3 regions of the Streptomyces sp. NPDC048461 genome follow, and region 3 is predicted to be linked to each of the others. Evidence: riboswitches for the same ligand, from Rfam matches in the RefSeq annotation. Region 3 holds a riboswitch; each other region holds the start of a gene.
The links. Region 3 has a riboswitch for cobalamin ahead of ACZ6S8_RS00820 (ribonucleoside-diphosphate reductase subunit alpha). Riboswitches for the same ligand answer to the same signal wherever they lie in the genome.

Region 1 (11,166 bases), on a different contig from region 3:
GGCGGCCGCCGAAGGGGGCGCCGGTGCCGTAGTAGGTGCCCAGCTCCTCGTGGTAGCCGGCGTTGCCGAGGTGCTGGTCGCGGTGGAACTCCGGAGCGTCCTTGATCTGCTCCTTGGTGCGGTCGACGTGGACCTTCTTGTCCTCCGCGTCGATCCGTACGACGGTGCTCGCCGGCAGGAGGACCTCCTTGCCGAAGATCCAGACACCGGTGTCCACGACCAGATAGGCGTCACCGACCTCGTCGGAGTGCTTGTCGACCTTGCCGATGCTGCCATCGGTCGCCTCGACCTTGTAGCCGGTCAGGTCCGTACCGGCCAGGTGGCCGGCGGTCGACGTGTAGCTCCACACATGCTCAGTCACGCGAAAACAACTCCTCCGGTACATCGGGAGACGGCGGGGACGTGCCCCTGCCGTCGTTCCCTTTTCCGTATTCCATGCCGTGCGCGGCGGTTTTCGCATTCCGCCCGGGCTCCGCCTGCCCCGTTCCCGGCAGCCCATTCGCACCGGTCCGACTGCGATACCGAAAGCCCATGCCGCCCACGGGGCGGGGCCGGGCCTGGCGGGCCGGAAGTCCGCCTGCCCGGGCATTCCCCGACCACGCGTACGGATTTACCTTTCTCCTACCTGGAGGGGCACCGGCACACCGCCCCGGCCGCGACCTGGTGAATTGCGGGACCCGGCCTCGGACGTGCTTTGCTCTCCCTCGCGTGGGCACACTCCACGGGACCCACGGCAGCACGGCATCCGGGTCCCTGACCGCCACCGGTCGGGACCGGGTGCGTACGAGGAGGAGCACGATGGCAGACGACCGCCGCCCCGCTCAGCGCGGGCCCGCCGACACCACCGACACCCACCACGACGCCGCCGGCACCGGTACCGGCCCCGGCACCGCAGGTCGGCACCGCGACGAGTTCACCGCGAGCGACGAGAACGACCTCCTCGACCAGGACGGCAAGGAGATCCTCAAGGGGCGCCGGCCCCCGCTCAGGGACCTCGACCCGGAACAGCTGGGCAAGTAGGAGGGGGCGCGATGACGAACGTCCACCTGCCCCGCCCGTCGGAGCTCGCCCCCCGCCTGTGGGCGTGGACCAGGGCCGCCGTCGCCCGAGGCGGGACCCGCGCCCGCTCGGCGGGCGCCGTAGCGGTGTGCGAGACCGCCGGTGAGCACCGGTCGTACGCCGAAGCCGGCGGTACCGCCGTACCGGCGGTCACGGGCCGGTCCCGGTGCGAGGACGCCCTCCCCGACGGCTCCGGCCGACGCGAGCGGGCCCGCGAGGCGGTCGCGGCCCACGCCACCGGGCAGGACGGTCTGGCCGCGCTCCTGGACATGCTGGCCCTTCACCCGGGGCAGGACGGGGACCGGGAGCGGCCCGGTCACCGCGCCGCCGGTGAAGGCACCGCCTCCGACGGCGGGTAGCCGCACGCGCCGGCCCGGGGCCTCGCGCGGGTCCTCAGGCCGTACGGGCCCTTCTGATCGGGGCCCCGGCCGCGTGGAGGCTGGCGAGGGTCTGCCGGTAGGAGCCGACCAGGCTGGTCTCCAGATAGCTGACTCCGAGTTCCCGGCAGTGGCTGCGGACGATGGCCTGGGCCTTGCGCAGGTGCGGGCTCGGCATGCTCGGGAAGAGGTGGTGCTCGATCTGGTAGTTCAGGCCGCCGAGGACGATGTCGGTGAAACGGCCCCCGCGCACGTCGCGGGAGGTCAGCACCTGACGGCGCAGGAAGTCGGGCCGGTCCGTACCCCGCAGGACGGGCATGCCCTTGTGGTTCGGCGCGAAGATGGAGCCGAGGTAGAGCCCGAACAGGCACTGGTTGACGAAGAGGAACGCGATCGCCTTGCCGGGCGGGAGCACGAGGAAGAGCGCGCCCAGGTAGGCGGAGAAGTGTGCGAGCAGCAGAAGGCCTTCCCACACCCGGTTCTTGAGCGCGCGGTCGGCCAGTGACCGCACTCCGGAGACGTGCAGGTTGAAGCCCTCCAGCGTGAGCAGCGGGAAGAACAGGTACGCCTGGGAGCGGCCCAGGAGGCGCGGCAGCCCCGTGGCGGCGCGGGCCTGGTCCTGGGTCCAGACCAGTACGTCCGGATCGAGGTCGGGGTCGAGGTCCTCGTGGTTGGGGTTGGCGTGGTGGCGGGTGTGCTTGTCCTGCCACCAGCCGTAGCCCATGCCGATGCCGAGGTTTCCGGCGATGCGCCCGGACAGCTCGCTGGCCCTGCGCAGGCGGAAGACCTGCCGGTGGGCGAGGTCGTGCGCCAAGAGCGCCACCTGCCCGAAGACGACGGCGAGGAAGGCGGCCACCAGGAGCGTCCACCAGCTGTCGCCGACCAGGACCAGGGCCGTCCAGCCGGCAGCGTAGAGGAAGGTCACCGCGGTGACGCGGAGCGCGTAGTAGCCGGGGCGTCGCGCCATGAGGCCGGCCGCCTGGACCTTCTTGGACAGCCGGGCGAAGTCGCTGCCCGATTCCGAGGGCCCGGGCGGCGGTCGCACCGTCTGAAGGGAATTCATGGTCTGGGTCCTCTTTCGTCGTCCGCGAGGGGGTTCGCGCGGGGTTCTGGGGGGATCAGCCGGTGTTCGACCGCGGCGGTGCCGGAAAGGGCGCGACCACCAGCGCGGCGCATGACATTGCCGCCCCTTCTACGCATACCCGGAAATCGGGAGGTAACGTGCGCACGGCCGGCCCGGCGCCACCCGTGACGTGTGCACGCCGGAGGAATGCACCTCCCGACGCTGGCGTTGTCGCACACATGGACGAATCGACCCCCAAGGTGCCCTCTCGATACGGGCACGAGCACGGGGACGAGGACGAGGGCGCGCGCGAGGACGGGCACGCGACCGCCCGCGCGCGGCTCGCCGCCGACCGGGCCGACACCCTCGCCCGGGCCGCGGCCCTGGTCCGCGACTTCGACGGGATCGTCGCGGCGAACGCCCTGGTCGCGGTCGACGACGAGCACGACCCCGAGGGGTCGAGCACCGCCTTCGAACGGGCTCACGTCGCCGCCCTCCTGGCCCGGGCCCGCGAGCACCTGGACGCCGTCGACCTGGCGCTGGAACGGCTCGCCCGAGGGGACTACGGACGCTGCGAGAGGTGCGGCGAGCCGATCCCCGCGGAACGCCTGGAGGCCCGCCCGACCGCCACCTCGTGCGTGCCGTGCGCCACGGCCGGTCCCCGCTGACCCGGACGCCGGAGCGCTCGCCCCCGGGCTGCGGAGCCCTGCCCCGCCGGACGCCGAAGGGTCAACCGGCCGCCCACCGGGCCGCGTTACGGGTCACCGCGGCCGCCCCTCGGTCCCGTCCCGCACCCGCGGCCCGGCCGGGGCCCGCGGTGCGCCGCGGCACGCCCCTTTTTGCCCCCCACCCGACGGAACGTAATATCAGCTGGTCATCACCGCGACGGGAGACAGGAAGCCGGTGCGATTCCGGCACGGTCCCGCCACTGTGACCGGGGAGTGCGCCCCTTCTGCGAGCCGCCGCGCCCGTCGCGGGAAGGCCAGGGGGACGTCGACCCGGGAGTCAGGACACTGGCCTGTCGCGGGCCCGATCCGAGGAGCGCGGACTCCGCAGGAGGCTCTACGTGTACGACGTCATGCCCCGCCCCCCTTCCACTCCCCCGCCCGCCCGGCGCGCCCGTAAGCTGCGCGCCGCGGCTGCGGCCCTGGCCCTGTCCACCGCCGTACTGACCGGCTGCGGCACCGCCGAGGACTCCCCCGACACCGCCAAACCGTCCGGCACTTCGGGGGCCTCCGGTTCCACCGCGCAGGGGTTCCCCGTCACGATCGACAACTGCGGCACGCAGACCACGTACGACAAGGCGCCCGCCCGCGTCGTCACCATCCACCAGCACCCCGCCGAACTGATGCTCTCCCTGGGGCTGAAGGACCGGATGGTCGGCACCGCCTTCCCCGACTCGGCCGTCCTGCCCGAGTTGCAGAAGGAGTTCGAGGCCGTACCGCAACTGGCGGAGAAGGAGCCCTCCTTCGAGGCCGTCCTCGACGCCGATCCCGACTTCGTCTACGGCGGCTACGGCTCCGCGTTCGCCGAGAAGGAGGGCCGTTCGCGCAAGGCGTTCGGCGACGCCGGCATCAACACCTACCTCAACCGCGAGTACTGCGGGAAGAAGCAGGTGACCATGCAGGACACCTACGACGAGATCCGGACCATCGGAAGCGTCTTCGGCGTCGGGGACCGGGCCGACAAGCTCGTCGCCGACCTCCAGGGGCGCGTCACCAGGACCACCGAGGCGGTCAAGGACGCACCCGCCGTGCCGGTCTTCGTCTACGACAGCGGCGACAAGTCGGCGTTCACCGCCGGCGGCAAGGGCCTCGGCACCGAGATCATCAAACTCGCCGGCGGCCGGAACGTCTTCGCGGACCTCGACGACGTCTTCGGTGACGTCTCCTGGGAACAGGTCGTGGAGCGCAGGCCCGAGGTGATCGCGATCTACGACTACGCGGGCACCGGAAGCGTCCGGCAGAAGCAGGAGTTCCTCCTCTCCCAGCCCGCGCTCGCCGACGTACCGGCCATCAGGAACAAGCGGTTCGTCGTCGTCCCGCTGACCTCGACCCTGGTCGGTGTCAGGCCGCCGTACGCGGTGGAGGAGCTGGCGCGCGGGCTGCACCCCGAACGACTCCGGTGACGGCCCCCTCCACCGCCGGGACGGCATCACCCGCCGTCCCGGGCGGGCGGGCTGCCCGCGGCGGGGGCCGGGCGCGGCGCTGGCCGTTCCCCGTGACCCTCGCCGTCCTCGGCACGCTGCTGCTCGTCTCCGCCACCGCGGGCATGGCCGTCGGGTCGGTGCGCGTACCGCCCGGCGACGTATGGGGCATCGTGACGCACGCGCTGGGCGCCGACTGGTCGGAGCCGACCTGGTCCCGGGCGCGGGAGACGATCGTGCTGGACGTACGGGCTCCGCGGGTCCTCCTCGGGGCGGTGACGGGCGCGGGGCTCGCGGTCATCGGGACGGCCATGCAGGCCCTGGTCCGCAACCCGCTGGCGGAGCCGTACCTGCTGGGCGTGTCCTCCGGGGCGTCCCTGGGCGCCGTCGCGGTGATCGTCTTCGGCGTGAGCCTGTTCGGCGCGCTGTCGCTGTCGCTCGCCGCCTTCGCCGGCGCGCTGCTGACGCTGCTGCTGGTGTACTCGACGGCCCGCGCCGGGGGGCGCATCACCTCGGTACGGCTGGTGTTGTCGGGAGTCGCCATGGCGGCGGTCCTCAGCGCGGTGACGAACATGCTGCTGCTGACCTCCGGCCGCGGCAACGAGGCGCGGGCCGTCCTGGCCTGGACCCTGGGGGGACTGGGCGGCGTCCAGTGGGACACCCTGTGGCTGCCGGGCGCGGCGCTGCTGCTGGGCATCGGCGTCCTCCTCGTCCAGGCCAGGTCGCTGAACCTGCTGCTGGCCGGTGAGGAGGCCGCGACGAGCATGGGACTGGACGTGGCCCGGTTCCGGGCCCGGATGTTCGTTCTGCTGTCGCTGGTGACCGGTGTCCTGGTGGCCGCGGCCGGGCCGATCGGCTTCGTCGGGCTGATGCTGCCGCACATCGTGCGTCTGTTCGTCGGCGGCGACCACCGGCGCGTCCTGCCCGCGGCGGCGCTCGCCGGCGCGGTGTTCCTCGTATGGGCCGACATCGCGGCGCGGACCGTCGCCGCGCCCATGGAGATTCCGGTGGGGGTGCTGACGGCGCTGTGCGGCGGGCCCTTCTTCCTGTGGATGATGCGCCGGGACGCCCGCCGGACCACGAGCCGGGGAGCGGCATGAGCGCGGCAGAACTGACCGTCGACGGCGTCACGCTCACCGCGGGGGCGCACCGTCTGGTGCGCGACGTCTCGCTGAACGCCCGGCCCGGAGAGGTGGTCGGCCTGGTCGGGCCCAACGGCAGCGGAAAGTCCAGCCTGCTGCGCACCGTCTACCGCGTGCTGCGGCCCGATGCGGGCAGCGTGCGCGTGGACGGCGCGGACGCCTGGACGCTGCCGGTGCGGCAGCTCTCCCGCACCGTGGCGGCGGTGGTGCAGGACGCGGGGGCCGATTTCGACCTGACCGTGCGGGAGGTGGTCGCGATGGGCCGCACCCCGCACAAACGGCTGCTCGACGGCGACAGTGCCGAGGACGCCGCGATCGTCGCGCGGGCCCTCGACGCGGTGGACGCGACCGCGCTGGCGGAGCGCTCCTTCGACCGCCTTTCCGGCGGCGAGCGCCAGCGCGTGCTCATCGCCCGCGCGCTGGCCCAGCAGCCCGGCCTGCTGGTGCTCGACGAGCCGACCAACCACCTCGACATCCGGCACCAGCTGGAGGTGCTCGGGCTCCTGCGGCAACTGCCCGCCACGGCCCTCGTCGCCCTGCACGACCTGAACCTCGCCGCCTACTACTGCGACCGGCTCTACGTCCTGTGCGAGGGGGCGGTCACGGCCTCCGGGCCGCCCGGCGAGGTGCTGACCGCGGAGCTGCTGGCCGACGTGTACGGCGTGGCGGCCGAGGTCGCCGTGCACCCGCGCACGGGCGCGCCCCAGGTGTCCTTCCTGCCGGGTGTCCCGGCAGGACGGTCCGGCGCCGCGGCGGGGCGTCAGGGGTAGGACGGGGCCGGCGCTGCGTGGCGGCCGGCGGGCACCGCGGCCTACGCGTCCGGGCCGGCCGCGCCGGCCGCGGTGGCCGCCGCGCAGTCCGGGTGCCCCCAGCGCTTGCCGTTGTTGGTGATCGGCTCGCCCACCGCGTACGTCTTGCCGCACGGGCAGGTACCCGGGAACTTGGCCTTGATCGCGCGCTGTTGGCCGCGGCCCGCGGGTGCCCCCGCGGCAGGCTTCCCCCGCGACGGAGCCTTCTTCACCCGGGCGGGCGCGCTGCGGACCGGTGCGGGTTGCGGCATGTCGGTGTCGCCGAGGGCGGTGCCGGCGGCCTGCTGGGACACGGCGGCGTCGCTCGCGGCCTGGTCGGCGATGGCGTTCAGGTGGTCCCCGTCCGCGCGGTGGGCGGGCACGTACACGAACGTCGCGTCGCGGTCACCGAGCAACAGGTCGATGGCCTCGACGAGTTCGCGGTTGGCGACCGGCTGGCCCGAGGAGGTCTTCCACCCGTTGCGCTTCCAGGCGGGAAGCCACTGCGTGACCGCCTTCATGGCGTACTGGGAGTCCATGCGCACCTCGACGGACGTGCCCGGGGCCACGGCTTCCAGGAGGCGCTGGAGGGCGGTCAGTTCCCCGACGTTGTTGGTGGCACGGCCCAGTGGTCCGGCCTCCCAGCGCTCGGGCCGGCCCTCGGCGTCCGCGATGACCCAGGCCCACGCGGCGGGTCCGGGGTTCCCCTTGGCCGCTCCGTCACAGGCGGCGATGATGCGATCAGACATCCCCCGATCATGCCCCATCCCCCGCCGGGCGGACGAACCCCCGGACGATGGCCGCGGTCCGCTACGGCTCGATGAGGCCGACGCGGATCGCGTAGCGGGTCAGCTCCAGGCGGTCGCGCATGCCCAGCTTCTGGAGCAGGTTGGCGCGGTGGCGCTCCACGGTCTTGGCGCTGATGACGAGGAGGTCGCCGATCTCCTTCGAGGAGTGGCCCTCGGCGACGAGCTTGAGGATCTCCTCCTCGCGTTCGGTGATCGCGCGGGCGGGCAGGGGCTCCCCCTGGCGGGCGCGGTCGAGGTAGTTGCGGATGAGGGTGGTCTCGGCGCCGGGATAGATGAACGGCTCGTCCCGGATCGCGGCGCGGCAGGCCTCGACCAGGTCGCGGTCGGCGACGGACTTGAGGACGTAGCCGGCGGCCCCGGCCCTGAGGGCCTCGAAGAAGTACTGCTCGTTGTCGTACATGGTCAGGATGAGGATCCGCAGCCCGGGACGGAGCCGGGAGAGTTCCCGGGCGGCCTGGAGCCCCGTCAGGCGGGGCATCGCGACGTCGAGGACGGCCAGGTCGACGTCCTGGCTCCGGGCCAGGGCGATCGCCTCGGCCCCGTCACCGGCCTCGGCGACCACGGTCAGGTCCGGCTCTGCGTCCAGGATGAGCTTCACACCGCGCCGTACGAGGGCGTGGTCGTCGGCGAGCAGGACGCGGGTCGGCGGCCGCCCCGCGGCCGCCCCGGACCCCGGTGCGGCCCACTGCCCCGCCGCGGTCGCCCGGTCCGCTGCGGCGGCCCCGTCCCGACCGGTGGACCCGTCCCCGCCGGTCTCGTGTTCCGGTGTCGTCATCGCCGTTCCCTCCCCGCCGCGCCCGCGGGCACGTCCAGCCGTACGTCGGTGCCCCCGCGCGGGCCGGCAGCGGGACCGATGGCGAGGTCGGCGCCGATCAGGAGGGCGCGTTCGCGCATCCCCTGGATGCCCGCTCCCTCGGCGGCCCGGCGAACGCCCCTGCCGTCGTCCCGTACGAGCAGCCGCACCGCGCCGGCGGGGCCTCGCGTCAGGTGCACCTCGACCTCGGTCGCTTCCGCGTGCCGGGCCGCGTTGGTCAGCGCCTCCTGCGCCACGCGGTAGAGCACGAGTTCGGCGTCCTCGTCCAGCGGGGGCAGTCCGGGGGCGATGACGTGGCGCACGGCCAGCGACCCGGTGGTGAACTCCGCCGTGAGGGCCCGCAGGGCACTGTGCAGCCCGAGCTCCGCCAGGATGCCGGGACGCAGGCGGCGGGCGATGCGGCGGATCTCGTCCAGGCTGGTGCGCGTGGCCTCCTGGACCTGGTGCAGGTCGTCGCGCAGCCCCTCCGGGGCGCGGTCGGACGCGTACTTGAGCTGGAGCAGCACCGCGGTGAGGGTCTGGCCGACCTCGTCGTGGAGTTCCTGGGCGATGCGCCGCCGCTCGGCCTCCTGCGCGGACAGGGCGCGGGCACTGCTGGTCGCCCGTTCCGCCTCCAGCCGGCCCAGCATCGCGTTGAACGCGGTGGTCAGCTCGGCCATCTCGCCCGCGCCCGTCATCGGGGCCGCCCGGCTCCCCGGGCGCAGCAGGTCGACGGCGGTCATGGCCCGGGTCAGCCGGCCGAGCGGGGCGAGGCCGATGCGCAGCAGGGCGGCGTTGGCGATCAGCATGGCCGCCAGCCCGGCGCCCAGGACGACGGCCTCGCCGTGCAGCACGGGGGTGGACACCGTGACGGGGCCGAGGAGCAGGAGGACCGCCGCCACCAGGACGGCGGCGTTGAGGAGGAAGATCCGCCAGTACAGCGACATGTCCTGCCCTCCCTGCGTGTCCCGCGGGCCCTCCGCGGGCCGGCCTCGTCCTCCGGCGGCGCGGCGCACCCCCATCCCCCACTATCCACACTGTGCGCCGGGCCGCATGCCGTGACCTGCGTCGGACCCGTTCCCACGGCAACCCTGCCGGTCGGTCCCGATCTTGTCCATCCGTGCTGACACCCATATCCCGCCGCTCGCACGGGATGACACCATGGACCCGCGCCGGGGCCGGTTCCTGCCGCGCGCCGGCCCGGCGCCGCACCACCAAGTCGAACAGAAACAAGAGGGGGGACAGAGCTGTGCCTGCTCCACGGATGAGCACCACACCGCTGCCCGGCATCGGTGTCCAGTACGACCTCACGACCCGCGAGCACCGGCACCTGTCGGTGGTCGCGCACCGGGACGGAACCCGGACGGTGAACGTCTACCGCTCCGACGACCCCGACGCCTGTGCCCAGTCGCTGCACCTGACCGGCCCGGAGACGGCCTCGCTGATCGATGCGCTGATGCCCGCGCACCACAGCCCCAACGTCCTGCACACCACCGACCTCGGGCTGGTCGCCGAACGGATCGAACTGTCGGCCCATTCCCACTGGAACGGACGGGTACTGGGCGAGACCCGGATGCGCACCGAGACCGGAGTCTCCGTGGTGGCCGTACTGCGCCGCGCCGAGGCCCGGCCCTCGCCCGCGCCCGACTTCCGCCTCGCCGGCGGCGACACCCTCATCGTCATCGGCACCCGCGAGGGCGTCGACGCGGCCGCCGCGATACTCGGACGGGAGTGAGCGCCTGTGCACTCCGCTGTCTTCCTGATCGAGTTCGGTGCGATCATCCTCGGCCTCGGCCTGCTGGGCCGGCTCGCCGGCCGCTTCCACTTCTCCCCGATCCCGCTGTACCTGCTCGCCGGGCTGGCGTTCGGTACCGGCGGGCTGCTGCCGCTGGGCGCCAGTGAGGAGTTCGTGGCGATCGGCGCCGAGATCGGCGTCATCCTGCTGCTGCTGATGCTGGGCCTGGAGTACACCGCCAGCGACCTGGTCTCCAACCTCAAGACCCAGTATCCGGCCGGGCTCGTCGACTTCGCCCTCAACGCCGTACCGGGTGCGGTCGCCGCACTCCTGATGGGCTGGGGCCCCGTCGCCGCCGTCGTCCTGGCCGGCGTCACCTGGATCTCCTCCTCCGGCGTCATCGCCAAGGTCATGGGAGACCTCGGCCGCGTCGGCAACCGCGAGACCCCCGTCATCCTCAGCATCCTGGTCCTCGAGGACCTGGCCATGGCCGTCTACCTGCCGATCATCACCGCACTGCTCGCCGGTGTGAGCCTCGCCGCGGGCAGCCTCACGCTCGCCATCGCCCTCGGCGTCGCGGGTGCGGTGCTGTTCGTGGCGGTCCGGTACGGACGGCTCATCTCCCGGTTCGTCTCCAGCGAGGACCCCGAGAAGCTGCTGCTGGTCGTCCTCGGCCTCACCCTGCTGGTCGCCGGTGTCGCCCAGCAGCTCCAGGTGTCCGCCGCCGTCGGCGCGTTCCTCGTCGGCATCGCCCTGTCCGGTGAGGTCGCCGAGGGTACGCACACCCTGCTCAGCCCGTTGCGCGACCTGTTCGCCGCCGTGTTCTTCGTCTTCTTCGGCCTGCACACCGACCCGGCCAGCATCCCGCCCGTCCTCCTCCCCGCCCTCGCGCTCGCGGTCGTCACCGCGGGCACCAAGATCGCGACAGGCTACTGGGCCGCCCGGCGCGCCGGAATCGGCGTCAAGGGGCGCTGGCGGGCCGGCGGCACCCTCGTCGCCCGCGGCGAGTTCTCCATCGTCATCGCGGGACTCGCCGTCTCGGCCGGCATCGAACCGGCTCTGGGACCGCTGGCGACCGCCTACGTCCTCATCCTCGTGGTCATCGGACCGCTGACCGCCCGCTACACCGAACCCGTCGCCGCCTGGGTCTCCGCGCGGCGGGCGCCCGCGGAGCCCCTGCTCGCGGCCGTGCCCTCTCCGGCCACCTCCCCCGAGGCGGTGCAGGACCCGGACCCGGCGGGCCGTACCTGACCC
Region 2 (8,545 bases), on a different contig from region 3:
AGGTGGGCGAGGCTGCGGTCCAGGGCGCTCTGGGCGCCGCCGAGCGAGCACGCCGCGATGCCGAGCCGGCCACCGTTGAGGGCGTTCATCGCGATCCGGAATCCGTCGCCCTCGGCTCCGAGCCGGCGGTCCGCGCCGATCCGCACGCCGTCGAGCACGACCTGGCGGGTGGGCTGGGCGTTCCAGCCCATCTTGCGCTCGTTGGGTCCGAAGGAGAGGCCAGGGTCGCCGCTCTCCACGACGAAGGCCGAGATCCCGCCGGAGCCCGCGCCGCCGGTGCGGGCCATGACGAGGTAGACGTCCGCGGCGCCCGCACCGGAGATGAACTGCTTGACCCCGGTGAGGAGGTAGCCGTCCGCGGTGCGTTCCGCGCGGGTGCTGAGGCCCGCGGCGTCGGATCCCGCGCCCGGTTCGGTCAGGCAGTAGCTCCCCAGCGTCCCGGCGGAGCACAGGCCGGGCAGCCAGCGCTCGCGCTGGCCGGGGTCGCCGTAGCGGTCGATCATCCAGGCGACCATGTTGTGGATGGAGAGGTATCCGGCGATGGAGGGGCAGCCGGTGGCCAGGGCCTCGAAGACGAGGACGCCGTCGGCACGGCCGAGGGCCGAACCGCCGTGTTCCTCCCGTACGTAGACGCCGCCGAGGCCGAGGCCGGCCGCCTTGCGGATGACGTCGACCGGGAAGTGCTTGTCCTGGTCCCACGCGACGGCGTACGGGGAGAGCTGCTCCTGGGCGAAGTCGAGGGTGACCTCGGCCAGCGCGAGCTGATCGGGTGTCAGGGTGGTGGTCACGGGCTCAGCCCATCGTGGGGATGGTGAAGCTCGCGCCCTCCTTGACCCCGGAGGGCCAGCGCGAGGTGACGGTCTTGGTGCGGGTGTAGAAGCGGATCGAGTCCGGTCCGTGCTGGTTGAGGTCGCCGAAGCCGGACCGCTTCCAGCCGCCGAAGGTGTGGTAGGCCACCGGGACCGGGATGGGCACGTTGACCCCGACCATGCCGGCGCCCACCCGGCGGGTGAAGTCCCGGGCGGTGTCGCCGTCCCGGGTGAAGATGGCGACGCCGTTGCCGTACGGGTGCTCGGTGGGGAGCCGCAGTGCCTCGGCGTAGTCCGCGGCCCGTACGACGGACAGCACCGGGCCGAAGATCTCCTCGCGGTAGATGCGCATGGACGGTGCGACGCGGTCGAAGAGGGTGGCGCCGGCGAAGAAGCCGTTCTCGTGTCCGGGGAGGGTGAACCCCCTTCCGTCGACGACGAGTTCGGCACCCTCGTTGACGCCGATGTCCACGTAGCGGCGGACCCGGTCCAGGGCGTCGCGGCTCACCAGGGGACCGAAGTCGGCTTCCGGATCGTCGGAACGGCCGATGCGCAGGGTGGCGATGCGCTCCTTCAGCCTCGCCACCAGGGCGTCGGCGGTCTCCTCTCCGACGGGCACGGCCACGGCGATGGCCATGCAGCGCTCGCCGGCCGAGCCGTATCCGGCGCCGATCAGCGCGTCCACGGCCTGGTCCAGGTCGGCGTCCGGCATCACGATCATGTGGTTCTTGGCGCCGCCGAAGCACTGGGCGCGCTTGCCGCGGGCGGCGGCGGTGGCGTAGATGTGCGCGGCGATCGGGGTCGATCCGACGAATCCGAGCGCTTGGACCCGGGGGTCGTCGAGGAGGGTGTCGACGGCTTCCTTGCCGCCGTTGACCACGTTGAGCACACCGGGCGGGAGTCCGGCCTCCAGGAAGAGTTCGGCCAGCCGCAGCGGTACGGAGGGGTCGCGCTCCGAGGGCTTGAGGATGAAGGCGTTGCCGCAGGCGATCGCCGGCGCGGCCTTCCACAGCGGGATCATCGCGGGGAAGTTGAACGGGGTGATGCCGGCGACGACGCCGAGGGGGACGCGCAGCGAGTGCACGTCGATTCCGCCTCCGGCGTTGTCGGTGAACTCCCCCTTGAGCAGGTGGGGAATGCCGGCGGCGAACTCGACGACTTCCAGGCCGCGTTGCAGGTCGCCGTGCGCGTCGGCGACGGTCTTCCCGTGTTCGGCCGACAACAGGCGGGCGAGGGCGTCACGTTCGCCCTCGACGAGCTGGAGGAACCGCAGCAGGACGCGGGCGCGGCGCTGCGGGTTCCACTCGGCCCATTCGAGCTGCGCGCTTGCCGCGTCGGCGATGGCCGCTTCGGTGTCGGCGCGTCCCGCGAGGGGGACGCGGGCCTGGACGGTGCCGGTGTTGGGGTCGTACACGTCGGCGAAGAGGCCGGAGGTTCCGGCGGTGTGCTTGCCGCCGATGAAATGGGTGAGTTCGCGGACCATGGGGTGCCTGCTCTCGTCAGGTGGGATCCGGGGATGGCACGGCGGGCCGGCGGCCGCACCGGGTGGGGTGCGCCGCGTGACGGGCCGGGGGACGGGCCGCCGCAAGGGCGGCCGAAGAGCCGGGTCGCGCGCCTCGGGGCGTGCCGGTGCGGTCCGCGGCTCACCGGGCCGTCGCCGGGCGGCGGGCCGGGTGTCGCGGGCCGGGCATGTCGTGAGGGGCGTGGCCCGGGGCGTCACTGGCGGATCGTTGCGGCCACGCGGACGCGGTACGTTCCGGAAGGTCTGCCCTACGAGCGCGCGGGGGTTGCCGCTCGCTCCGCCGGATCACCTGGGTCGTGGGTACGGACCGGTGCCATGCGTGTCTGCTCCATCCTCGTGGACAACACGGAACGTTCCGCGGCCGGTAACCTGACTCCCGGATCTCCGCGTGCCGCCCGTCCACCCGGCGCGTTCGCCGGTGGCGCGGGAGGGCAGCACGCTCCCCGGTCACAGTGGCGGGACCGTGCCGGATTCACACCGGCTTCCCTGCACCGCGGACCTTGTGCCCCGAACATATAGTTGGACGTCCTAGTAAGTCCAGCCCCTCCCCCGGGCGTCGTCCGGACGGCCCCGGGCCGTGTTCAGCCGCGCTCGGGCGCGACCGGGTACGGCACGAAGGTGCTGCTGTTCTCGTCCACGGCCAGCGCGCGGCCCAGCGGAGGCACCGCCCGCTGCGGGCAGTCGAGGCGTTCGCAGAGCCTGCAGCCCATCCCGATGGGGGTCGCGGCGGAGACGTTGTCGAGGTCGATGCCGTCGGAGTAGACCAGGCGCGGGGCGTGCCGGATCTCGCAGCCGAGGCCGATCGCGAAGGTCTTGCCGGGTTCGCCCCAGCCGCCGCGGTGGCGGGTGACGGCCCGCGCGGTCCACAGGTGGCGCTGCCCGTCCGGCATGGCGGCCACCTGGACGTGGATGCGGCCGGGCGCGGCGAAGGCCTCGTACACGTTCCACAGCGGGCAGGTGCCGCCGGCGCGGGAGAAGTGGAAGCCGGTGGCCGACTGCCGCTTGGACATGTTCCCGGCGCGGTCGACCCGGACGAAGGAGAAGGGGACCCCGCGCAGCCGGGGGCGCTGGAGGGTGCTCAGCCGGTGGCAGACGGTCTCGTAGCCCAGGCCGAACTGGTCGGTGAGCCGTTCGATGTCGTAGCGGAACTCCTCGGCCGCGGCGTGGAAGGCCGCGTACGGGAGGATCAGCGCGGCGGCGAAGTAGCTGGCGATGCCGATCCGGGCCAGGCCGTGCGCGGCGGATCCGGCGGAGAAGTCCTCGGCGGCCAGCCCGTCCAGTTCCGTGCCGTGTTCGAGGAGCGCGAGCTGCGTGGCCATCCGGAAGGCCTGCTGGCCGGGGCGCAGACGCCCTGACAGGTGCAGGACGCGCGCGGCGCCGTCGTAGTGGTGCAGCCGGTCGGAGTCGGCCGCCAGGCGGACGCCGTGCCGGTCCGCGAGGCGGCGGGCGAGCGCGCCGACGACGTCTCCGGGGCGGATGCCGATCTCGCGGGCCAGCCCTTCGGCGGCGAGGTCCGTGTCGTGCAGGTAGTTCTGCCGCCGGTAGAAGAACTCGCGGATCTCCTCGTGGGGGGAGCGCGGCGTTCCGGCTCCGCCCTCGCGGCCCTCGGCCGTCCCGGCGAGGCGTTCGGCCAGCAGCTGGCCGCGCCGCCCCAGGTCCAGCAGGACCGCGGCGACGGCGGGCATCCGGGTGGCGAGTTCGGCCAGGTCGGAGGCGGAGACGCGGGCCTCGGCCACTTCCCCGGCGAGGGCCTCGCGCAGGTCGGCGACGAGGCGGCTGGTGTCGCGCTCGGAGAAGAAGCCGGGGTCGACTCCGAACGCCTCGGTGAGGCGCAGCAGTACGGGCACGGTGAGCGGCCGGGAGTCGTGCTCCATCTGGTTGAGGTAGCTGGGCGAGATGGCCAGGACCCGGGCCAGGTCGGCCTGGGTCATCCGGCGCTCCTCGCGCAGCCGGCGCAGCCGGGCCCCCGCGTACGTCTTGCTCACCGGTCTCCTCCACGGTCGGACAGGACCGTCAGACTACGTGCGCCGCCCCCGCCGGGGAGCTTCGCAAGCTTGGCAGTTTCGGCTGGGAAGATTCGCAGACCTTGGCAGCCGTACCTCCTTGTTGGCACCCGGTGCCAGTGCCAGAGTCGTTCCTGCGGCCCGCCGGAACCGGTAGCCGGGACGGACATCCGATCCCCGATTCATGCCCTGATTACGGTGGTCGGTCCCGTCCTGCCCTGCGCATCGGCAGCATTGCTCAGCTCCGGCCCACGGGGCCGGTTCGGCGGCCGCACCTCATTCTCAGGCACAGGGTGCCAGCGCCCGGATCCGTGCCGGGCGCCTTGGCAAGACACGCGACGGATGGAAACGGTGATGGTCATGGCAGAGGCGAACACGACGGTGACGGCCCGGCAGCTGGCGCAGCGGTGGGCCGACGACCCGCGCTGGGCCGGCATCGAGCGCACCTACACCGCCGAGGACGTGGTCCGGCTCTCCGGCAGCGTCCGGGAGGAGCACACGCTGGCCCGGCGCGGCGCCGAGCGGCTGTGGCGCCAGCTCCACGAGCGCGACTACGTCCACGCGCTCGGCGCCCTCACCGGCGGACAGGCCGTCCAGCAGGTGCGGGCCGGACTCCAGGCCATCTACCTGTCCGGATGGCAGGTCGCCGCCGACGCCAACCAGGCCGGTCACACCTACCCGGACCAGAGTCTCTACCCGGTCAACTCCGTTCCACAGGTGGTCCGCAGGATCAACAACGCCCTGCTGCGCGCCGACCAGATCGCGACCGCCGAGGGCGGCTCGGACACGACCGACTGGCTGGCGCCGATCGTGGCGGACGCGGAGGCCGGGTTCGGCGGGCCGCTGAACGCCTTCGAGCTGACCAAGGCGATGATCGCGGCGGGCGCGGCGGGCATCCACTACGAGGACCAGCTCGCCTCCGAGAAGAAGTGCGGCCACCTCGGCGGCAAGGTCCTCGTCCCCACCGCCCAGCACGTCCGCACCCTGAACGCGGCCCGCCTCGCAGCCGACATCGCGGACACCCCGACCCTGATCATCGCCCGTACCGACGCCCTCGCCGCCACCCTGCTGACCAGCGACGTCGACGAGCGCGACGCGGAGTTCTGCACGGGCGAGCGCACTTCCGAGGGCTTCTACCACGTACGGGGCGGCATGGCGCCGGTCATCGCCCGCGGCCTGGCCTACGCCCCGTACGCCGACCTGATCTGGGTGGAGACCGGCACCCCGGACCTCGCCCAGGCCCGCGAGTTCGCCGAGGCGATCCACGCGCGGTATCCGGACCGGATGCTGGCCTACAACTGCTCGCCGTCCTTCAACTGGAAGGCGGCTCTGGACGACGACCAGATCGCCAAGTTCCAGCGGGAGCTCGGTGCGATGGGCTACCGCTTCCAGTTCATCACGCTGGCCGGCTTCCACTCCCTGAACCACGGCATGTTCGACCTCGCCCGCGGCTACGCCGACCACGGCATGACCGCGTACGTCGACCTCCAGGAGCGGGAGTTCGCCGCCCAGGCCCAGGGGTTCACCGCCGTCAGGCACCAGCGCGAGGTCGGCACCGGCTACTTCGACCTGGTGTCCACCGCCGTCAACCCGGCCTCCTCCACCACCGCGCTCACCGGATCCACCGAGGAAGAGCAGTTCCACTAGGCCGGCGCCCCGCCGTTCACCGTCGGACGGCGCCCGGGAGGACTCCCCCGGGCGCCCGCCGCCCCACGCCAAGGAGCAGAACCGCATGTCACTCACGCCCCTGACCGGCCGTGTCCAGGTCCTCGGCGCACCGGGTGAGCGCCACGAGGAGATCCTCACCCCCGAGGCCCTGGCGTTCGTCGGCCGGCTGGACGCCGCGTTCGCGGACCGACGCCGGGAGATCCTCAAGGAGCGCCTGCGCCGGTCCGCCCACCTGGTCTCCGGCAGGCCCCTGGACTTCTCCCGCGCCACCGGCGCCGTCCGCGCCGACCCCGACTGGCGGGTCGCCCCGCCCGGTCCCGGGCTCACCGACCGCAGGGTGGAGATCACCGGTCCGCCGGAGCGCCGCATGGCGGTCAACGCCCTCAACTCCGGCGCCTCGGTGTGGATGGCGGACCTCGAGGACGCCACCTCCCCCACCTGGGCCAACATCGTCGGCGGGCAGCTCACCCTGCGCGACGCCGTCCACCGCCGCATCGACTTCACCACCCCCGAGGGCAAGGAGTACCGGCTCGGGGAGGAGCTCGCGACGCTCGTCGTGCGCCCGCGCGGCTGGCACCTCACCGAGGACCACCTGGAGATCGACGGCCGTCCCGTGCCGGCTTCCCTCGTCGACTTCGGCCTGTACTTCTTCCACTGCGCGCAGCGGCAGATCGACGCCGGGTACGGCCCGTACTTCTACCTCCCCAAGCTGGAGAACCGGTACGAGGCCCGCCTGTGGAACGACGTGTTCGTCTTCGCGCAGGAACTGCTGGGCATTCCCCGCGGCAGCGTCCGGGCGACCGTCCTGATCGAGACGATCACGGCCGCGTTCGAGATGGAGGAGATCCTCCACGAGCTGCGCGAGCACAGCTCCGGGCTCAACGCGGGCCGCTGGGACTACCTGTTCAGCCTGATCAAGACCTTCGGACACCGCACCGACTTCCAGCTGCCCGACCGGGCCGAGGTCACGATGACCGCCCCGTTCATGCGGGCGTACACCGAACTGCTCGTGCGGACCTGCCACCGGCGCGGCGCCCATGCCATCGGCGGCATGGCCGCCCACGTCCCCGGCCGGGACGCGGGGGCCGACGCCGCCGCCCTCGCCAGGGTGCGCCTCGACAAGGAGCGGGAGGCGGAGGACGGGTTCGACGGCTCCTGGGTCGCCCACCCCGGGCTCGTGCCGGTCTGCCGCGCGGTCTTCGACGGGGTCCTGGGGGGACGGCCCCACCAGCTGGAGCGGACGCGTGAGGACGTCGAGGTCACGGCCGCCGACCTGCTGTCGGTCCGCCGGACCGCGGCCCCGCCCACGGCGGAGGGCGTCCGCTCCAACGTGGCGGTGGCCCTGCGCTACTTCGACGCCTGGTTGCGCGGCAGCGGCGCCATCGCGCTGAACGGCCTCATGGAGGACGCCGCGACCGCCGAGATCGCCCGCGTCCAGATCTGGCAGTGGCTCCGCCACGACCGGGTGGACCGGAGATCGGTCACCGACCTCCTGGACGCCGAGTGCGCGGCCCTGGAGGCCGAGGATCCGCGGGCGCTCGTCCGAAAGGCGCGGGAGGTGTTCGTGGACACCGCGCTCTCCGGGCGCCTTCCCGCCTTCTTCACCCCCGAGGCCTACGGCCGACACCTCGTCCGCCGCGCCGCCGTGGCGGTGGGCGCGTGAGCGCCGCCGCGGGGCCCGCCCGCACCCCGGGCATCCGGCGCGTCGGAGTCGTCGGCGGCGGCCTGATGGGAGCCGGGATCGCCGAGGTGTGCGCCCGCGCGGGGCTCGACACCGTCGTCGCCGAGGCGGACGCGACGGCCGCCCGCGCGGCCGGCGAACGCGTCGCCGTCTCGCTGGAACGCGCCGTCCAGCGGGGCAAGCTCGACCGGATCTCCGCCGAGGACGCCCTCGCCCGGCTCGTCTTCACCGGCGACCTGGAGGACCTGGCCGACCGGCAGCTCGTCATCGAGGCCGTCACCGAGGACCCGGACGCCAAGACGGACGTGTTCACCGCCCTCGACAAGATCGTCGAGGACCCCGGGGCGATCCTGGCCACCAACACCTCGGCGATCCCGGTCATGCGGCTCGGCATGGCCACCGGGCGCGCCGACCGGGTGGTGGGCCTGCACTTCTTCAACCCCGTCCCGGTGCTGCCGCTGGTGGAGGTCGTCTCCTCCCTCCACACCTCGCAGGACACCGTCGACGCCGTCGAGGCCTTCGCCCGGGACGCCCTGGGCAAGACCACGGTCCGCTCCCGGGACCGGGCCGGCTTCGTCGTCAACGCGCTGCTGATCCCCTACCTCCTGTCGGCCGTCCGCATGGCCGAGTCCGGGTTCGCGAGCGCCGCCGACGTGGACGCGGGCATGGAGCTGGGATGCGCCCACCCGATGGGCCCGCTGAGGCTCGCCGACCTGATCGGCCTGGACACGGTCGCGGCGATCGCCGAGTCCCTCTACGAGGAGTTCAAGGAACCCCTGTACGCCCCGCCCCCGCTGCTCCGGCGGATGGTGCAGGCCGGGCTCCTCGGCCGCAAGAGCGGCCGCGGGTTCCACACGTACGG
Region 3 (11,166 bases):
CGAGGGCGACGAGCAGCGACAGCAGGACGGCGCCGACGGTGACCAGGACGCTGTTGGTGACGTACGTCCAGAAGTTCTCGACCCCGATGGCCTTGGTGAAGTTGTCCATCGTCGGGGTGAAGAAGAAGACGGGGTCCTTGGCGAGCATCTGGTCGGCGGGCTTGAGCGCCGACGAGAACATCCAGTAGACCGGGAAGACGAAGACGAGTGCCAGGATCAGCGCGCCGGCGTTCTTGGCCACGGCTGCGGGCCGGACCGGCCGGCGGGTGCGGAGCCGCTGCGCGGGCTTCGCGGACGGGGCCGCGGGCGCGGGCTTCGGGGCGGTGGTCGTGCTCACTGCTCCTCCTCCTGCTTCAGGATCAGGCGGAAGTAGAAGGACATGACGATCACGAGGATGAGGATCGTCAGGACGGAGATCGCGGCGGCGAGGCCGTAGTGGGCCTGGCTCTGGCCCTCGACGTAGGCGAAGACCGGGAGGATCTCGGAGGCGCGGTCGGGGCCGCCCTTCTTCATCGCGTACACCTGGGTGAAGGCCTTGAAGACCCAGATCACCTCGAGGAAGGTGGTGATGAGGAAGAAGGGCTTGAGGTTCGGGAAGACGATCTTCCAGAAGGTCTGCCAGCCGTTGGCGCCGTCCATCCGGGCGGCCTCGTACAGTTCGCCGCCGACCGTGGTCAGTCCGGCGTACATGTTGAGGGCCACGAAGGGGATGGAGCCCCAGACCACCAGGATCGTGACGATCGTCAGGGTGGAGAGGCCGGTGTCGAACCAGTTGTGCTGCTCGTAGCCGGAGAAGCCGGCGGTGCGCATCACCCAGTTCATGACGCCGAACTGCTCGTCGAACAGCCACTGGAAGACCTGGACGGAGGCGACGATCGGCATGGCCCAGGCCATGACGAGGGCCATCGACAGGACCAGGCGCATCCACTTGCCGAGGCGGTTGAGCAGGATGCCGATGAGGCTGCCGAGCACCATGATCAACAGGACGTTGGAGAAGGTGAAGGCGAAGCTTCGGACGACGACGGTCCAGAACGTCGTGTCGCCGAGCAGCTCGGTGTAGTTGGAGAACCCGGCAAACGGGTACTTCCGCTGGATGAACTCGATCTTGTTGATGTCCTGGAAGGACAGGATCACGTTCTTGATCAGCGGGTACAGCAGGAGCGTCGCGAGGCTGAGCACCGCGGGCCCGACCAGCAGGTAGGGCAGCCACCCCGTGGGGAGCGACCTTCTGCCACCGCGAGGAGTCTTATGGCTGGAGCCGGGTGCGGTCACGGGCACCTTGGGCGGCCGTCCGGCGGACTTCGGTGGTGCGTCCTGTGGAGCGCGGGTCGTCGCTCCCTGGGAGTGCACGGTCATGGCTTGGCTTCCTCGCGGTTGACTGTGGAGTCAAATGCGCGACCGGGGGCACGGCAGGCGCCCGGGCGCCTGCCGCACCCCCCGGTGCGTTCACACTGCTGGGTCGTGCGGGTACTGCCGGGTGGGACTACTTGTTGATGCGGTTCGCGATTTCCTTGTCCGCGTCCGCGCCCGCCTTGGCGGCGTCCTCACCCTTCAGGACCTTGGTCATGAACTCCTTGATGGGGTTCGGCTCGGTCTCGACGTTCGCCCAGCCGGCCGTGACCGGGGTGATCTTGCCGTTGAGGCCGGCCTTGGCCATGGCCTCGGCGAAGGAGCCCGCCGGGGCGGCGAAGTTCGCGCCGGCCTGGTTCGGGAGCAGCGCGCCCTTGGTCTCGGCGGCGTACTTGGTCATCTGGTCCTTGCCTGCGGCGAGGGCCAGCCACTCCTTGGCGAGCTCCTTGTTCTTGGAGCGCTCGGAGACCGCGAGGTTCGAGCCGCCGAGGAAGACGGTGCCGGACTTGTCGGCGGTCTTGCCCGGGATCGGGAAGTAGCCGAAGTCGGCTTCCTTGCCCGCGTCCTTCAGCGCCTTCTCGGCACCGCCGGCCTCCCAGCCGAGACCGATCCAGGAGGCGACACCGCCCTTGGGGACGACGTCGGTGGACTGCTGCGGGGTGGCCTCGTCCTTGTCCTTGGGCGCGGTGGAGAACGACTGGAGCTTCTTGTAGAAGTCCATCGCGGAGGCGGCCTGCGGGGTGCCCAGCTGGCCCTTCCACTTGTCGCCGTCCTTGACGGCGAGGTCGGTGCCCTCGTCCCAGACGAAGCCCGCGAGGACGTACCAGCTCTGACCGGGCAGGTAGATCGGCTGCGAGGCCGGGTCCGAGGCCTTCAGCTTCTCCAGGCCGGCGACCCACTCGTCACGGGTGGTCGGCGCGGATATGCCGGCCTTGGCGTAGGCCTTCTTGTCGTAGATGACGACGCGGTTGGCGGCGTACCACGGGGCGGAGTAGAGCTTGCCGTCGACCTCGGCCGAGGCGAGCATGCTCTTCTGCCAGGCGTCGGCACCGAGCTTGGCCTTGTCGCCGGACAGGTCGGCGAGTCCGCCGGTGACCGCGTAACCCGCGGTCTGGGTGTTGCCGAGCTCCAGGACGTCGGGCGGGGTGTTCTCGGAGAGGGCGGTGGTGATCTTCTCCTGGATCCCGGTCCACTTCTGCTCTTCGACCTTGACCGTGACACCGGGGTGCTTGGCCGAGAACTCCTTGTTGACCTCGTCGATCCAGGCCTTGGGCGCCGAGCCGTCCATCACCCATACGGTGATTTCCTTGGGGCCGGCCGCGTCGGTCTTACCCTTGTCGTCGCCGCCGTTGCCGCACGCCGCGACTCCGACCATCATGCCCGCGACACTGACCGCCGCGATGAGCTTGCGCTTCACGCCACCCTCCTCAGGGATGCTGCCTGCAACTTCCCTCGCCCACCGCGGTGACGTACCAAGTACTCCCGTGGGGCCGGGATCTGATCCATATTGGTTTAGACCAGTAGCTGGAGCTTGGCCTAGACCTTTAGGGGTGTCAAGGGTCTAATGAGCGGGTGCTCGGTCCGTTATCGGACCGACACCTGGGCAGAGAGAAGGCCCGTCCCCCCACACGTGTCACGATGTGACCGCACATATCGGAGGAGCCGGTGACGGCAGCGAAACTGGAGTCGGGAAGGCGGGCGGCGATGGCCACCGAAGGGGCACTCACGGAGCCGGAGGGCGGGGCTGCGACCCGCACGGCACGTGTACCCAAGTACTACCGACTCAAGCGGCACTTGCTCGACATGACCGAAACCCTGCCGCCCGGCACACCGGTACCGCCGGAGCGCACGCTCGCGGCCGAATTCGACACCTCCCGGACCACCGTCCGGCAGGCCCTGCAGGAGCTCGTCGTGGAGGGCCGCCTGGAGCGCATCCAGGGCAAGGGCACCTTCGTCGCCAAGCCGAAGGTCTCCCAGCCGCTCCAACTCTCCTCGTACACCGAGGACATGAGGGCCCAGGGACTGGAACCGACCTCCCAGCTCCTGGACATCGGATACGTGACGGCCGACGACACCCTCGCCGGACTCCTCAAGATCACCACGGGCGGACGGGTCCTGCGCATCGAGCGGCTGCGCCTGGCCAGCGGCGAGCCGATGGCCATCGAGACCACGCACCTCTCGGCCAAGCGCTTCCCCGCGCTGCGCCGTTCGCTGGTCAAGTACACCTCCCTCTACACCGCGCTCGCGGAGGTGTACGACGTCCGGCTCGCCGAGGCGGAGGAGACCATCGAGACCTCGCTGGCCACCCCGCGCGAGGCCGGCCTGCTCGGCACCGACGTCGGGCTGCCGATGCTGATGCTGTCCCGGCACTCACTGGACGCGGACGGCGAACCGGTCGAGTGGGTGCGCTCGGTCTACCGCGGCGACCGCTACAAGTTCGTGGCCCGCCTCCAGCGGCCGGCGCTCTGACGGCCGGGCGGCCCGCACGCCCGGCCGCCCGACCCGTCACCCACCCACCCGTCCGGCCACCCGGCCGGCCCCGCATCCGTACGTACCGATATACGGACGGGGTCTTACGTTCACCGGGCAATCCCCCGTAGATTCCCTGCCGCTTACGCAGATGATCGACGAGGGGACGAAGGTCATGCCCAAATCGGAATCAACGGGAACAGAACGGGACACGGCGAGTCCGGGCACCACGCAGGGCTCGCCCTCTCCCAGGTCCATCGCCGTGTGGGTGCTCGTCGGACTCGTCGGTGCCCTCGGCTGGGGAGTGCTGGCCCTCTCCCGCGGCGAGGAGATCTCGGCCGCGTGGCTCCTGGCCGCCGCGCTGGGCTCGTACGCCATCGGCTACCGCTTCTACTCCCGCTTCATCGCGCACCGCGTACTGAAGGTGGACAAGACCCGGGCCACCCCGGCCGAACGCCTTGACAACGGTGTCGACTTCCACCCGACCGACCGCCGCGTGCTCTTCGGCCACCACTTCGCCGCCGTGGCCGGCGCCGGCCCGCTCGTCGGTCCCGTGCTCGCCGCACAGATGGGCTACCTGCCCGGCACGATCTGGATCGTCGCGGGCGTCATCTTCGCCGGCGCCGTCCAGGACATGGTGACGCTCTTCTTCTCCACCCGCCGCGACGGGCGCTCGCTGGGCCAGATGGCCCGGGACGAGATCGGCCCCGTCGGCGGAGCGGCCGCGCTGGTCGCCGTGTTCGCCATCATGATCATCCTGCTGGCGGTGCTGGCACTGGTCATCGTCAACGCCCTGGCCCACTCGCCGTGGGGCGTCTTCTCCATCGGCATGACCATCCCCATCGCCCTCTTCATGGGCTTCTACCTCCGCGTGCTGCGGCCCGGCCGGGTCACCGAGGTCTCCGTCATAGGGGTCGCGCTGCTGCTGCTCGCGATCGTCGCGGGCGGCTGGGTCGCCGAGTCCTCCCTCGCCGACACCTTCACCCTGGAGAAGGAGACGCTCGTCGTCTGGATGGTCGCGTACGGCTTCGTCGCCTCCGTCCTGCCCGTGTGGATGCTGCTCGCGCCCCGCGACTACCTCTCCACCTTCATGAAGGTCGGCACGATCGCGCTGCTCGCGCTGGGCGTGGTCATCGCGATGCCCACGCTGAAGATGCCCGCGGTCACCGAGTTCGCCTCCCGCGGCGACGGCCCCGTCTTCGCCGGCTCGATGTTCCCGTTCGTCTTCATCACCATCGCGTGCGGCGCCCTGTCCGGGTTCCACTCGCTGGTCGCCTCGGGCACCACCCCGAAGATGATCCAGAAGGAGACCCAGGTCCGGGTCATCGGCTACGGCGCCATGCTGACCGAGTCCTTCGTCGCCATCATGGCGATGATCGCGGCCTGCATCATCGAGCCCGGCCTGTTCTTCGCCGTGAACTCGCCCCCCGGCGTCATCGGCACCACCGTGGAGAGCGCCTCGCAGGCGGTGACGAACTTCGGCTTCGCCATCAGCCCGGAAGCCCTCGCCCAGGCCGCGAAGGACGTCGAGGAGACCAGCCTGCTCTCCCGTACCGGTGGAGCACCGACCTTCGCACTCGGGATGTCGGAGATCTTCTCGGCCGTCATCGGCGGCGCGGGCATGAAGGCCTTCTGGTACCACTTCGCCATCATGTTCGAGGCGCTGTTCATCCTGACCACCGTCGACGCGGGCACGCGCGTCGGCCGGTTCATGCTCCAGGACACCCTCGGCAACGTCCACAAGTCCTTCAAGGACGTCAGCTGGAAGCCCGGCGTCTGGTTCGCGAGCGCCATCGTCGTCGGCGGCTGGGGCTACTTCCTGTGGGTCGGCGTCAAGGACCCGCTGGGCGGCATCAACCAGCTCTTCCCGCTGTTCGGCATCGCGAACCAGCTGCTCGCGGCGGTCGCCCTGGCCGTCTGCACCACCCTCCTGGTCAAGTCCGGGCGGCTCAAGTGGGCCTGGGTGACGGGCGTGCCGCTGGTGTGGGACGTGGCCGTCACGCTCACCGCCAGCTACCAGAAGATCTTCTCGGAGGACGTGAAGGTCGGCTTCTTCGCCCAGCGCGACAAGTACCAGGCCGGCATCGACGCCGACAAGGTCCTGCCGCCCGCGAAGACCATGGGCGAGATGGAGACCGTGGTCACCAACGCCACGGTGGACGGCGTGCTGTGCGTGCTGTTCGCGCTCCTGATCGTCGTCGTACTGGTGGACGCGGCCCGGACCTGCTTCAAGGCGATCGCCGACCCGGCGTCCGTGAAGCTCTCCGAGGTCCCGTGGACCGAGTCGAAGATCGTCGCACCGGCCGGACTGGTCCCGACCGCCGAGGAGCGCGCCGAACTCGCGGCCGCCGGACTGGACTCCAGCGGCGGCCGGACCAGGGAACCGGTCGCGTGAGCCCCGCGGCGCCCGGCGCCGGCGGCATCGGCACGAGCGGTACCGGCGCGGGCAGCGCCGGCGCGGGCGGTACCGGCCGGGCCGGGCCCGGGCGGCTGCGCCGGGCGCTGGCCCGGGCCCGGTACTTCGTACGGGAGTTCTCCGGCGAGGCCGCGTACGACCGGTACGTCGCACACGCCCGCTCCCACGACCCCGACGCCGCGGTCCCGACCCGCCGGGCCTTCGAACGGGCCCGCACCGACGCGCGCGAGGCGGACCCCCGCGAGGGCTTCCGCTGCTGCTGACCCGCCCGCCCCGAAGGCCCCGCCGCTCCCCGCGGCGGGGCCTTCGGCGTCCGGCGCCGCGGCGGGGACCGCCCGGCCGACCGGCCTTGCCCGCCCGGCGTCCCGGCACCCCGCACCCGTCCTGCACACTCGACCGCATGGACATGGTGATCAGGGCGGCGCTGCCCGCCGAGTACACGGAGCTGGGCGAGATCACGGCGCAGGCCTACCTCGCCGACGGGCATCTGGACCCGAACGAGAACGACGACTACCTGAACGTCCTGCGCGACGTGGCCGGCCGGGCCGCCCGCGCCGAGGTGCTCGTCGCCGAGCGCGGCGGGCGGATCCTCGGCGGCGTGACCTTCGCCGCGCCCGGGAGCCCGCTCGCCGACATCGCCGGCCCGGACGAGGCCGAGTTCAGGATGCTGGCCGTGGCCCGGGAAGGCCGCGGGCAGGGCGCCGGCGAGGCGCTGGTACGGGCCTGCCTGGACCGGGCGCGGGCGATCGAGGGGGTTTCCGCGATGGTCCTGTCCACCCAGCGGAGCATGGCCGGGGCCCACCGGATCTACTCCCGGCTCGGTTTCGAACGTACTCCGGAGCGGGACTGGGCGCCGATCGAGGGCCTCACCCTGCTGACGTACCGGCTGAAGCTGTAGCCACGCCGACACAACATGTGGGGGCTTCCGCAGACAGCCGCCCCCACATGTATGCTCAGGGCTGCTGTCGCCGCAGGGGAATCCGGTGCGAATCCGGAACTGTCCCGCAACGGTATGAAGTGCACCGATTGGTGTACCTGCAAGTCCGAGGACCTGCCGACAGCGCACCCGGCTCGACCGAACCGGGTGCCGATACGTCCGGGCCTCGCGGTTGGGCCGGTGGACGCCATGCGGTGCACGAGCCGTCTGCCCTGCCCGGGCCGGCCCGTGCGCTGTCCCGCATGCGCCCCTCGCACCCCGCCCCGCCGATGACCGGGCCGAGCGAGGGAGAGCAACCCCCGTGACCATCGCGCCTTCCGCACCGCGCGCCGAGTCCGTTCCGTCCACGGCTCTTCATGGATCTGGCGAAGGTCCCGGGGCCGCACTCCTGCGTACCCTCACCGAACTGACGGCCGACCTGCCCGACACCGACCCCGGCCGGGTCGCCGCCGCCGCGCTGCGCGGCCGCAGCTCCATCGCCGACGAGGCCGAACTGCGCGGGCTGGCCACCGAGGCCGCCGCGGGCCTCATCTCCGAGGACCCGGCGTACTCCCGCCTCGCCGCCCGGCTGCTGACGCTGGCCGTGGCCGGGGAGGCCGCCGGCCAGGGCGCCACCTCGTTCTCCGCCTCCGTCGCCGTGGGCCACCGCGAGGGCCTGATCGCCGACCGCACCGCCGAGTTCGTCAGGGCCCACGCGGCCCGCCTGGACGCGCTGGTCGAGCACACGCTCGCCGAGGGCGCCGACGACCGCTTCGGCTTCTTCGGCCTGCGCACCCTGCACAGCCGCTACCTGCTGCGCCACCCGATCACCCGCCAGGTCGTGGAGACCCCGCAGTTCTTCATGCTGCGCGTGGCCTGCGGCCTCGCCGAGAACGACAGCGTCCAGGCCGTCGAGGAAGTGGCCTCGCTGTACCGGCTGATGAGCCGCCTCGACTACCTGCCGTCCTCCCCCACGCTGTTCAACTCCGGCACCCGGCACCCGCAGATGTCCTCCTGCTACCTGCTGGACTCCCCGCTGGACGAGCTCGACTCGATCTACGACCGCTACCACCAGGTCGCGCGCCTCTCCAAGCACGCCGGCGGCATCGGCCTCTCGTACTCCCGCATCCGCGCCCGCGGTTCGCTGATCCGCGGCACCAACGGCCACTCCAACGGCATCGTCCCGTTCCTGAAGACCCTCGACGCCTCCGTCGCCGCGGTGAACCAGGGCGGCCGCCGCAAGGGCGCCGCCGCCGTGTACCTGGAGACCTGGCACGCGGACATCGAGGAGTTCCTGGAGCTCCGCGACAACACCGGTGAGGACCAGCGCCGTACGCACAACCTGAACCTCGCCCACTGGGTGCCGGACGAGTTCATGCGCCGTGTCAACGCCGACGCCGACTGGTCGCTGTTCTCCCCGGCCGAGGTCCCCGAGCTGGTGGACCTGTGGGGCGACGACTTCGACGCCGCGTACCGCAAGGCCGAGGCGGCGGGCCTGGCCCGCAAGACCATGCCCGCCCGCGAGCTGTACGGCCGGATGATGCGCACCCTCGCGCAGACCGGCCAGGGCTGGATGACCTTCAAGGACGCCTCCAACCGCACGGCGAACCAGACCGCCGAGCCGGGCACGGTCGTCCACTCCTCCAACCTCTGCACCGAGATCATCGAGGTCACCAACGACGGCGAGACGGCCGTCTGCAACCTCGGTTCGGTCAACCTGGGCGCCTTCGTCCTGGCAGGCGCCGGTGACGGAAGCGAGCGGATCGACTGGGAGCGCCTGGACGAGACCGTCCGTACCGCGGTGACCTTCCTGGACCGCGTGGTGGACATCAACTTCTACCCGACCGAGCAGGCGGGCCGCTCCAACGCCCGCTGGCGGCCGGTGGGTCTGGGCGCCATGGGCCTCCAGGACGTCTTCTTCCGGCTGAAGCTGCCCTTCGACTCCCCCGAGGCGCAGGCGCTGTCCACGAAGCTGTCCGAGCGGATCATGCTCGCGGCGTACGAGGCCTCCTGCGACCTCGCCGAGAAGAACGGCCCGCTCCCCGCCTGGGAGCAGACCCGCACCGCGCGCGGCGTGCTGCACCCCGACCACTACGAGGTCGAGCAGAACTGGCCGGAGCGCTGGGACGCGCTGCGCGCCCGCATCGCGAAGACCGGGATGCGCAACTCGCTGCTCCTGGCGATCGCCCCGACGGCGACGATCGCCTCCATCGCGGGCGTGTACGAGTGCATCGAGCCGCAGGTCTCCAACCTGTTCAAGCGCGAGACGCTGAGCGGTGAGTTCCTCCAGGTCAACGCATACCTGGTGGACGAGCTGAAGCGGCTCGGCGTGTGGGACGCCCAGACCCGCGAGGCGCTGCGCGAGGCGAGCGGCTCGGTCCAGGGCTTCGGCTGGATCCCGGCCGAGGTGCGCGCGCTGTACCGCACGGCGTGGGAGATCCCGCAGCGCGGCCTGATCGACATGGCGGCGGCCCGGACCCCGTACCTCGACCAGTCGCAGTCGCTGAACCTGTTCCTGGAGACGCCCACCATCGGCAAGCTCAGCTCGATGTACGCGTACGCCTGGAAGCAGGGCCTGAAGACGACGTACTACCTGCGCTCGCGCCCGGCGACGAAGATCGCCCGCGCGGCGTCCGGTTCCGCCGTCCCGGCGCCCGCCGCCGTCCCGGCATCCGCCGCTCCGCTTCCGCAGGCCGTCGACGCCGACGCGCTGGCCTGCTCCCTTGAGAACCCCGAGTCCTGCGAGGCCTGCCAGTAATGAGCTCCAACGACACCAAGAACCTGCTGGACCCGGGCTTTGAGCTGACGCTCCGCCCGATGCGCTACCCGGACTTCTACGAGCGCTACCGTGACGCGATCAAGAACACGTGGACGGTGGAGGAGGTCGACCTCCACTCGGACGTCGCGGACCTCGCGAAGCTGACCCCGTCGGAGCAGCACATGATCGGCCGGCTGGTCGCGTTCTTCGCGACGGGCGACTCGATCGTCTCGAACAACCTCGTGCTGACGCTGTACAAGCACATCAACTCCCCGGAGGCGCGCCTGTACCTGTCGCGCCAGCTGTTCGAGGAGGCCGTGCACGTCCAGTTCTACCTGACGCTGCTCGACACCTACCTGCCCAACCCGGACGACCGCGCGGCCGCGTTCGACGCGGTCGAGGAGATCCCCTCGATCCGCGAGAAGGCGCAGTTCTGCTTCAAGTGGATGGACTCGGTCGAGAAGATCGACCGGCTGGAGACGGCCGCCGACCGGCGCCGCTTCCTGCTGAACCTGATCTGCTTCGCCGCGTGCATCGAGGGCCTGTTCTTCTACGGCGCCTTCGCGTACGTGTACTGGTTCCGCTCGCGCGGCCTGCTGCACGGCCTGGCCACCGGCACGAACTGGGTCTTCCGCGACGAGACCATGCACATGAACTTCGCCTTCGAGGTCGTGGACACCGTCCGCAAGGAGGAGCCGGAGCTCTTCGACGACGCCCTCCAGCAGCAGGTCACCGACATGCTGCGAGAGGCCGTTGAGGCGGAGCTGCAGTTCGGCCGCGACCTGTGCGGCGACGGCCTGCCGGGCATGAACACCGAGTCCATGCGCGAGTACCTGGAGTGCGTCGCGGACCAGCGCCTGGTCCGCCTCGGCTTCCCGCCGGTGTACGGCTCCCAGAACCCGTTCTCCTTCATGGAGCTCCAGGGCGTTCAGGAACTGACGAACTTCTTCGAGCGCCGCCCGTCGGCCTACCAGGTCGCGGTCGAGGGCACGGTCGACCTGGACGAGGACTTCTAGTCCGCGTCGCCGGCCGGGCCGGCCGGCACGCGCGCGTCCCCGTTCCCGGGAAGTCCGGGGGCGGGGACGCGCTGCTGAGCGGGGACGAACGGCGGCGGGAACGCGCTGCCGGGCAGACGGTTCAGCGCCCCGGCGCGTGCCGTACCGCCAGGCGCGGCGCCGCCGGACGGGGCTCCGTGCGCGTACGCCCGAACCCGGCCCGGACGGTCCGCGGGCGCTGCGGCCCCCGCCCGGCGGCGGT

Region 1: another riboswitch for cobalamin. It lies ahead of ACZ6S8_RS25565 (ABC transporter substrate-binding protein); the one in region 3 lies ahead of ACZ6S8_RS00820 (ribonucleoside-diphosphate reductase subunit alpha).
Region 2: another riboswitch for cobalamin. It lies ahead of ACZ6S8_RS33385 (CoA-acylating methylmalonate-semialdehyde dehydrogenase); the one in region 3 lies ahead of ACZ6S8_RS00820 (ribonucleoside-diphosphate reductase subunit alpha).

What each region holds. Positions count from the first base shown of each region.
Region 1 is NZ_JBVJGW010000016.1:18,504-29,669, reverse strand. It holds gene ACZ6S8_RS25590 (PRC-barrel domain-containing protein) at 1-385, opposite strand, end outside; gene ACZ6S8_RS25585 (hypothetical protein) at 799-1,020, shown strand; gene ACZ6S8_RS25580 (hypothetical protein) at 1,032-1,418, shown strand; gene ACZ6S8_RS25575 (fatty acid desaturase family protein) at 1,453-2,499, opposite strand; gene ACZ6S8_RS25570 (TraR/DksA family transcriptional regulator) at 2,739-3,167, shown strand; cobalamin riboswitch at 3,354-3,535, shown strand; gene ACZ6S8_RS25565 (ABC transporter substrate-binding protein) at 3,566-4,627, shown strand; gene ACZ6S8_RS25560 (FecCD family ABC transporter permease) at 4,624-5,745, shown strand; gene ACZ6S8_RS25555 (ABC transporter ATP-binding protein) at 5,742-6,557, shown strand; gene ACZ6S8_RS25550 (ribonuclease H family protein) at 6,599-7,324, opposite strand; gene ACZ6S8_RS25545 (response regulator) at 7,386-8,159, opposite strand; gene ACZ6S8_RS25540 (sensor histidine kinase) at 8,156-9,124, opposite strand; gene ACZ6S8_RS25535 (cation:proton antiporter regulatory subunit) at 9,427-9,912, shown strand; gene ACZ6S8_RS25530 (cation:proton antiporter) at 9,919-11,163, shown strand.
Region 2 is NZ_JBVJGW010000029.1:702-9,246, forward strand. It holds gene ACZ6S8_RS33380 (acyl-CoA dehydrogenase family protein) at 1-788, opposite strand, end outside; gene ACZ6S8_RS33385 (CoA-acylating methylmalonate-semialdehyde dehydrogenase) at 793-2,292, opposite strand; cobalamin riboswitch at 2,674-2,842, opposite strand; gene ACZ6S8_RS33390 (short-chain fatty acyl-CoA regulator family protein) at 2,913-4,316, opposite strand; gene aceA (isocitrate lyase) at 4,695-5,981, shown strand; gene aceB (malate synthase A) at 6,067-7,665, shown strand; gene ACZ6S8_RS33405 (3-hydroxybutyryl-CoA dehydrogenase) at 7,662-8,545, shown strand, end outside.
Region 3 is NZ_JBVJGW010000001.1:174,289-185,454, reverse strand. It holds gene ACZ6S8_RS00855 (carbohydrate ABC transporter permease) at 1-241, opposite strand, end outside; gene ACZ6S8_RS00850 (carbohydrate ABC transporter permease) at 334-1,356, opposite strand; gene ACZ6S8_RS00845 (extracellular solute-binding protein) at 1,484-2,767, opposite strand; gene ACZ6S8_RS00840 (GntR family transcriptional regulator) at 3,055-3,819, shown strand; gene ACZ6S8_RS00835 (carbon starvation CstA family protein) at 3,995-6,214, shown strand; gene ACZ6S8_RS00830 (CstA-like transporter-associated (seleno)protein) at 6,310-6,498, shown strand; gene ACZ6S8_RS00825 (GNAT family N-acetyltransferase) at 6,636-7,133, shown strand; cobalamin riboswitch at 7,175-7,308, shown strand; gene ACZ6S8_RS00820 (ribonucleoside-diphosphate reductase subunit alpha) at 7,474-9,909, shown strand; gene ACZ6S8_RS00815 (ribonucleotide-diphosphate reductase subunit beta) at 9,909-10,925, shown strand; gene ACZ6S8_RS00810 (hypothetical protein) at 11,047-11,166, opposite strand, start outside.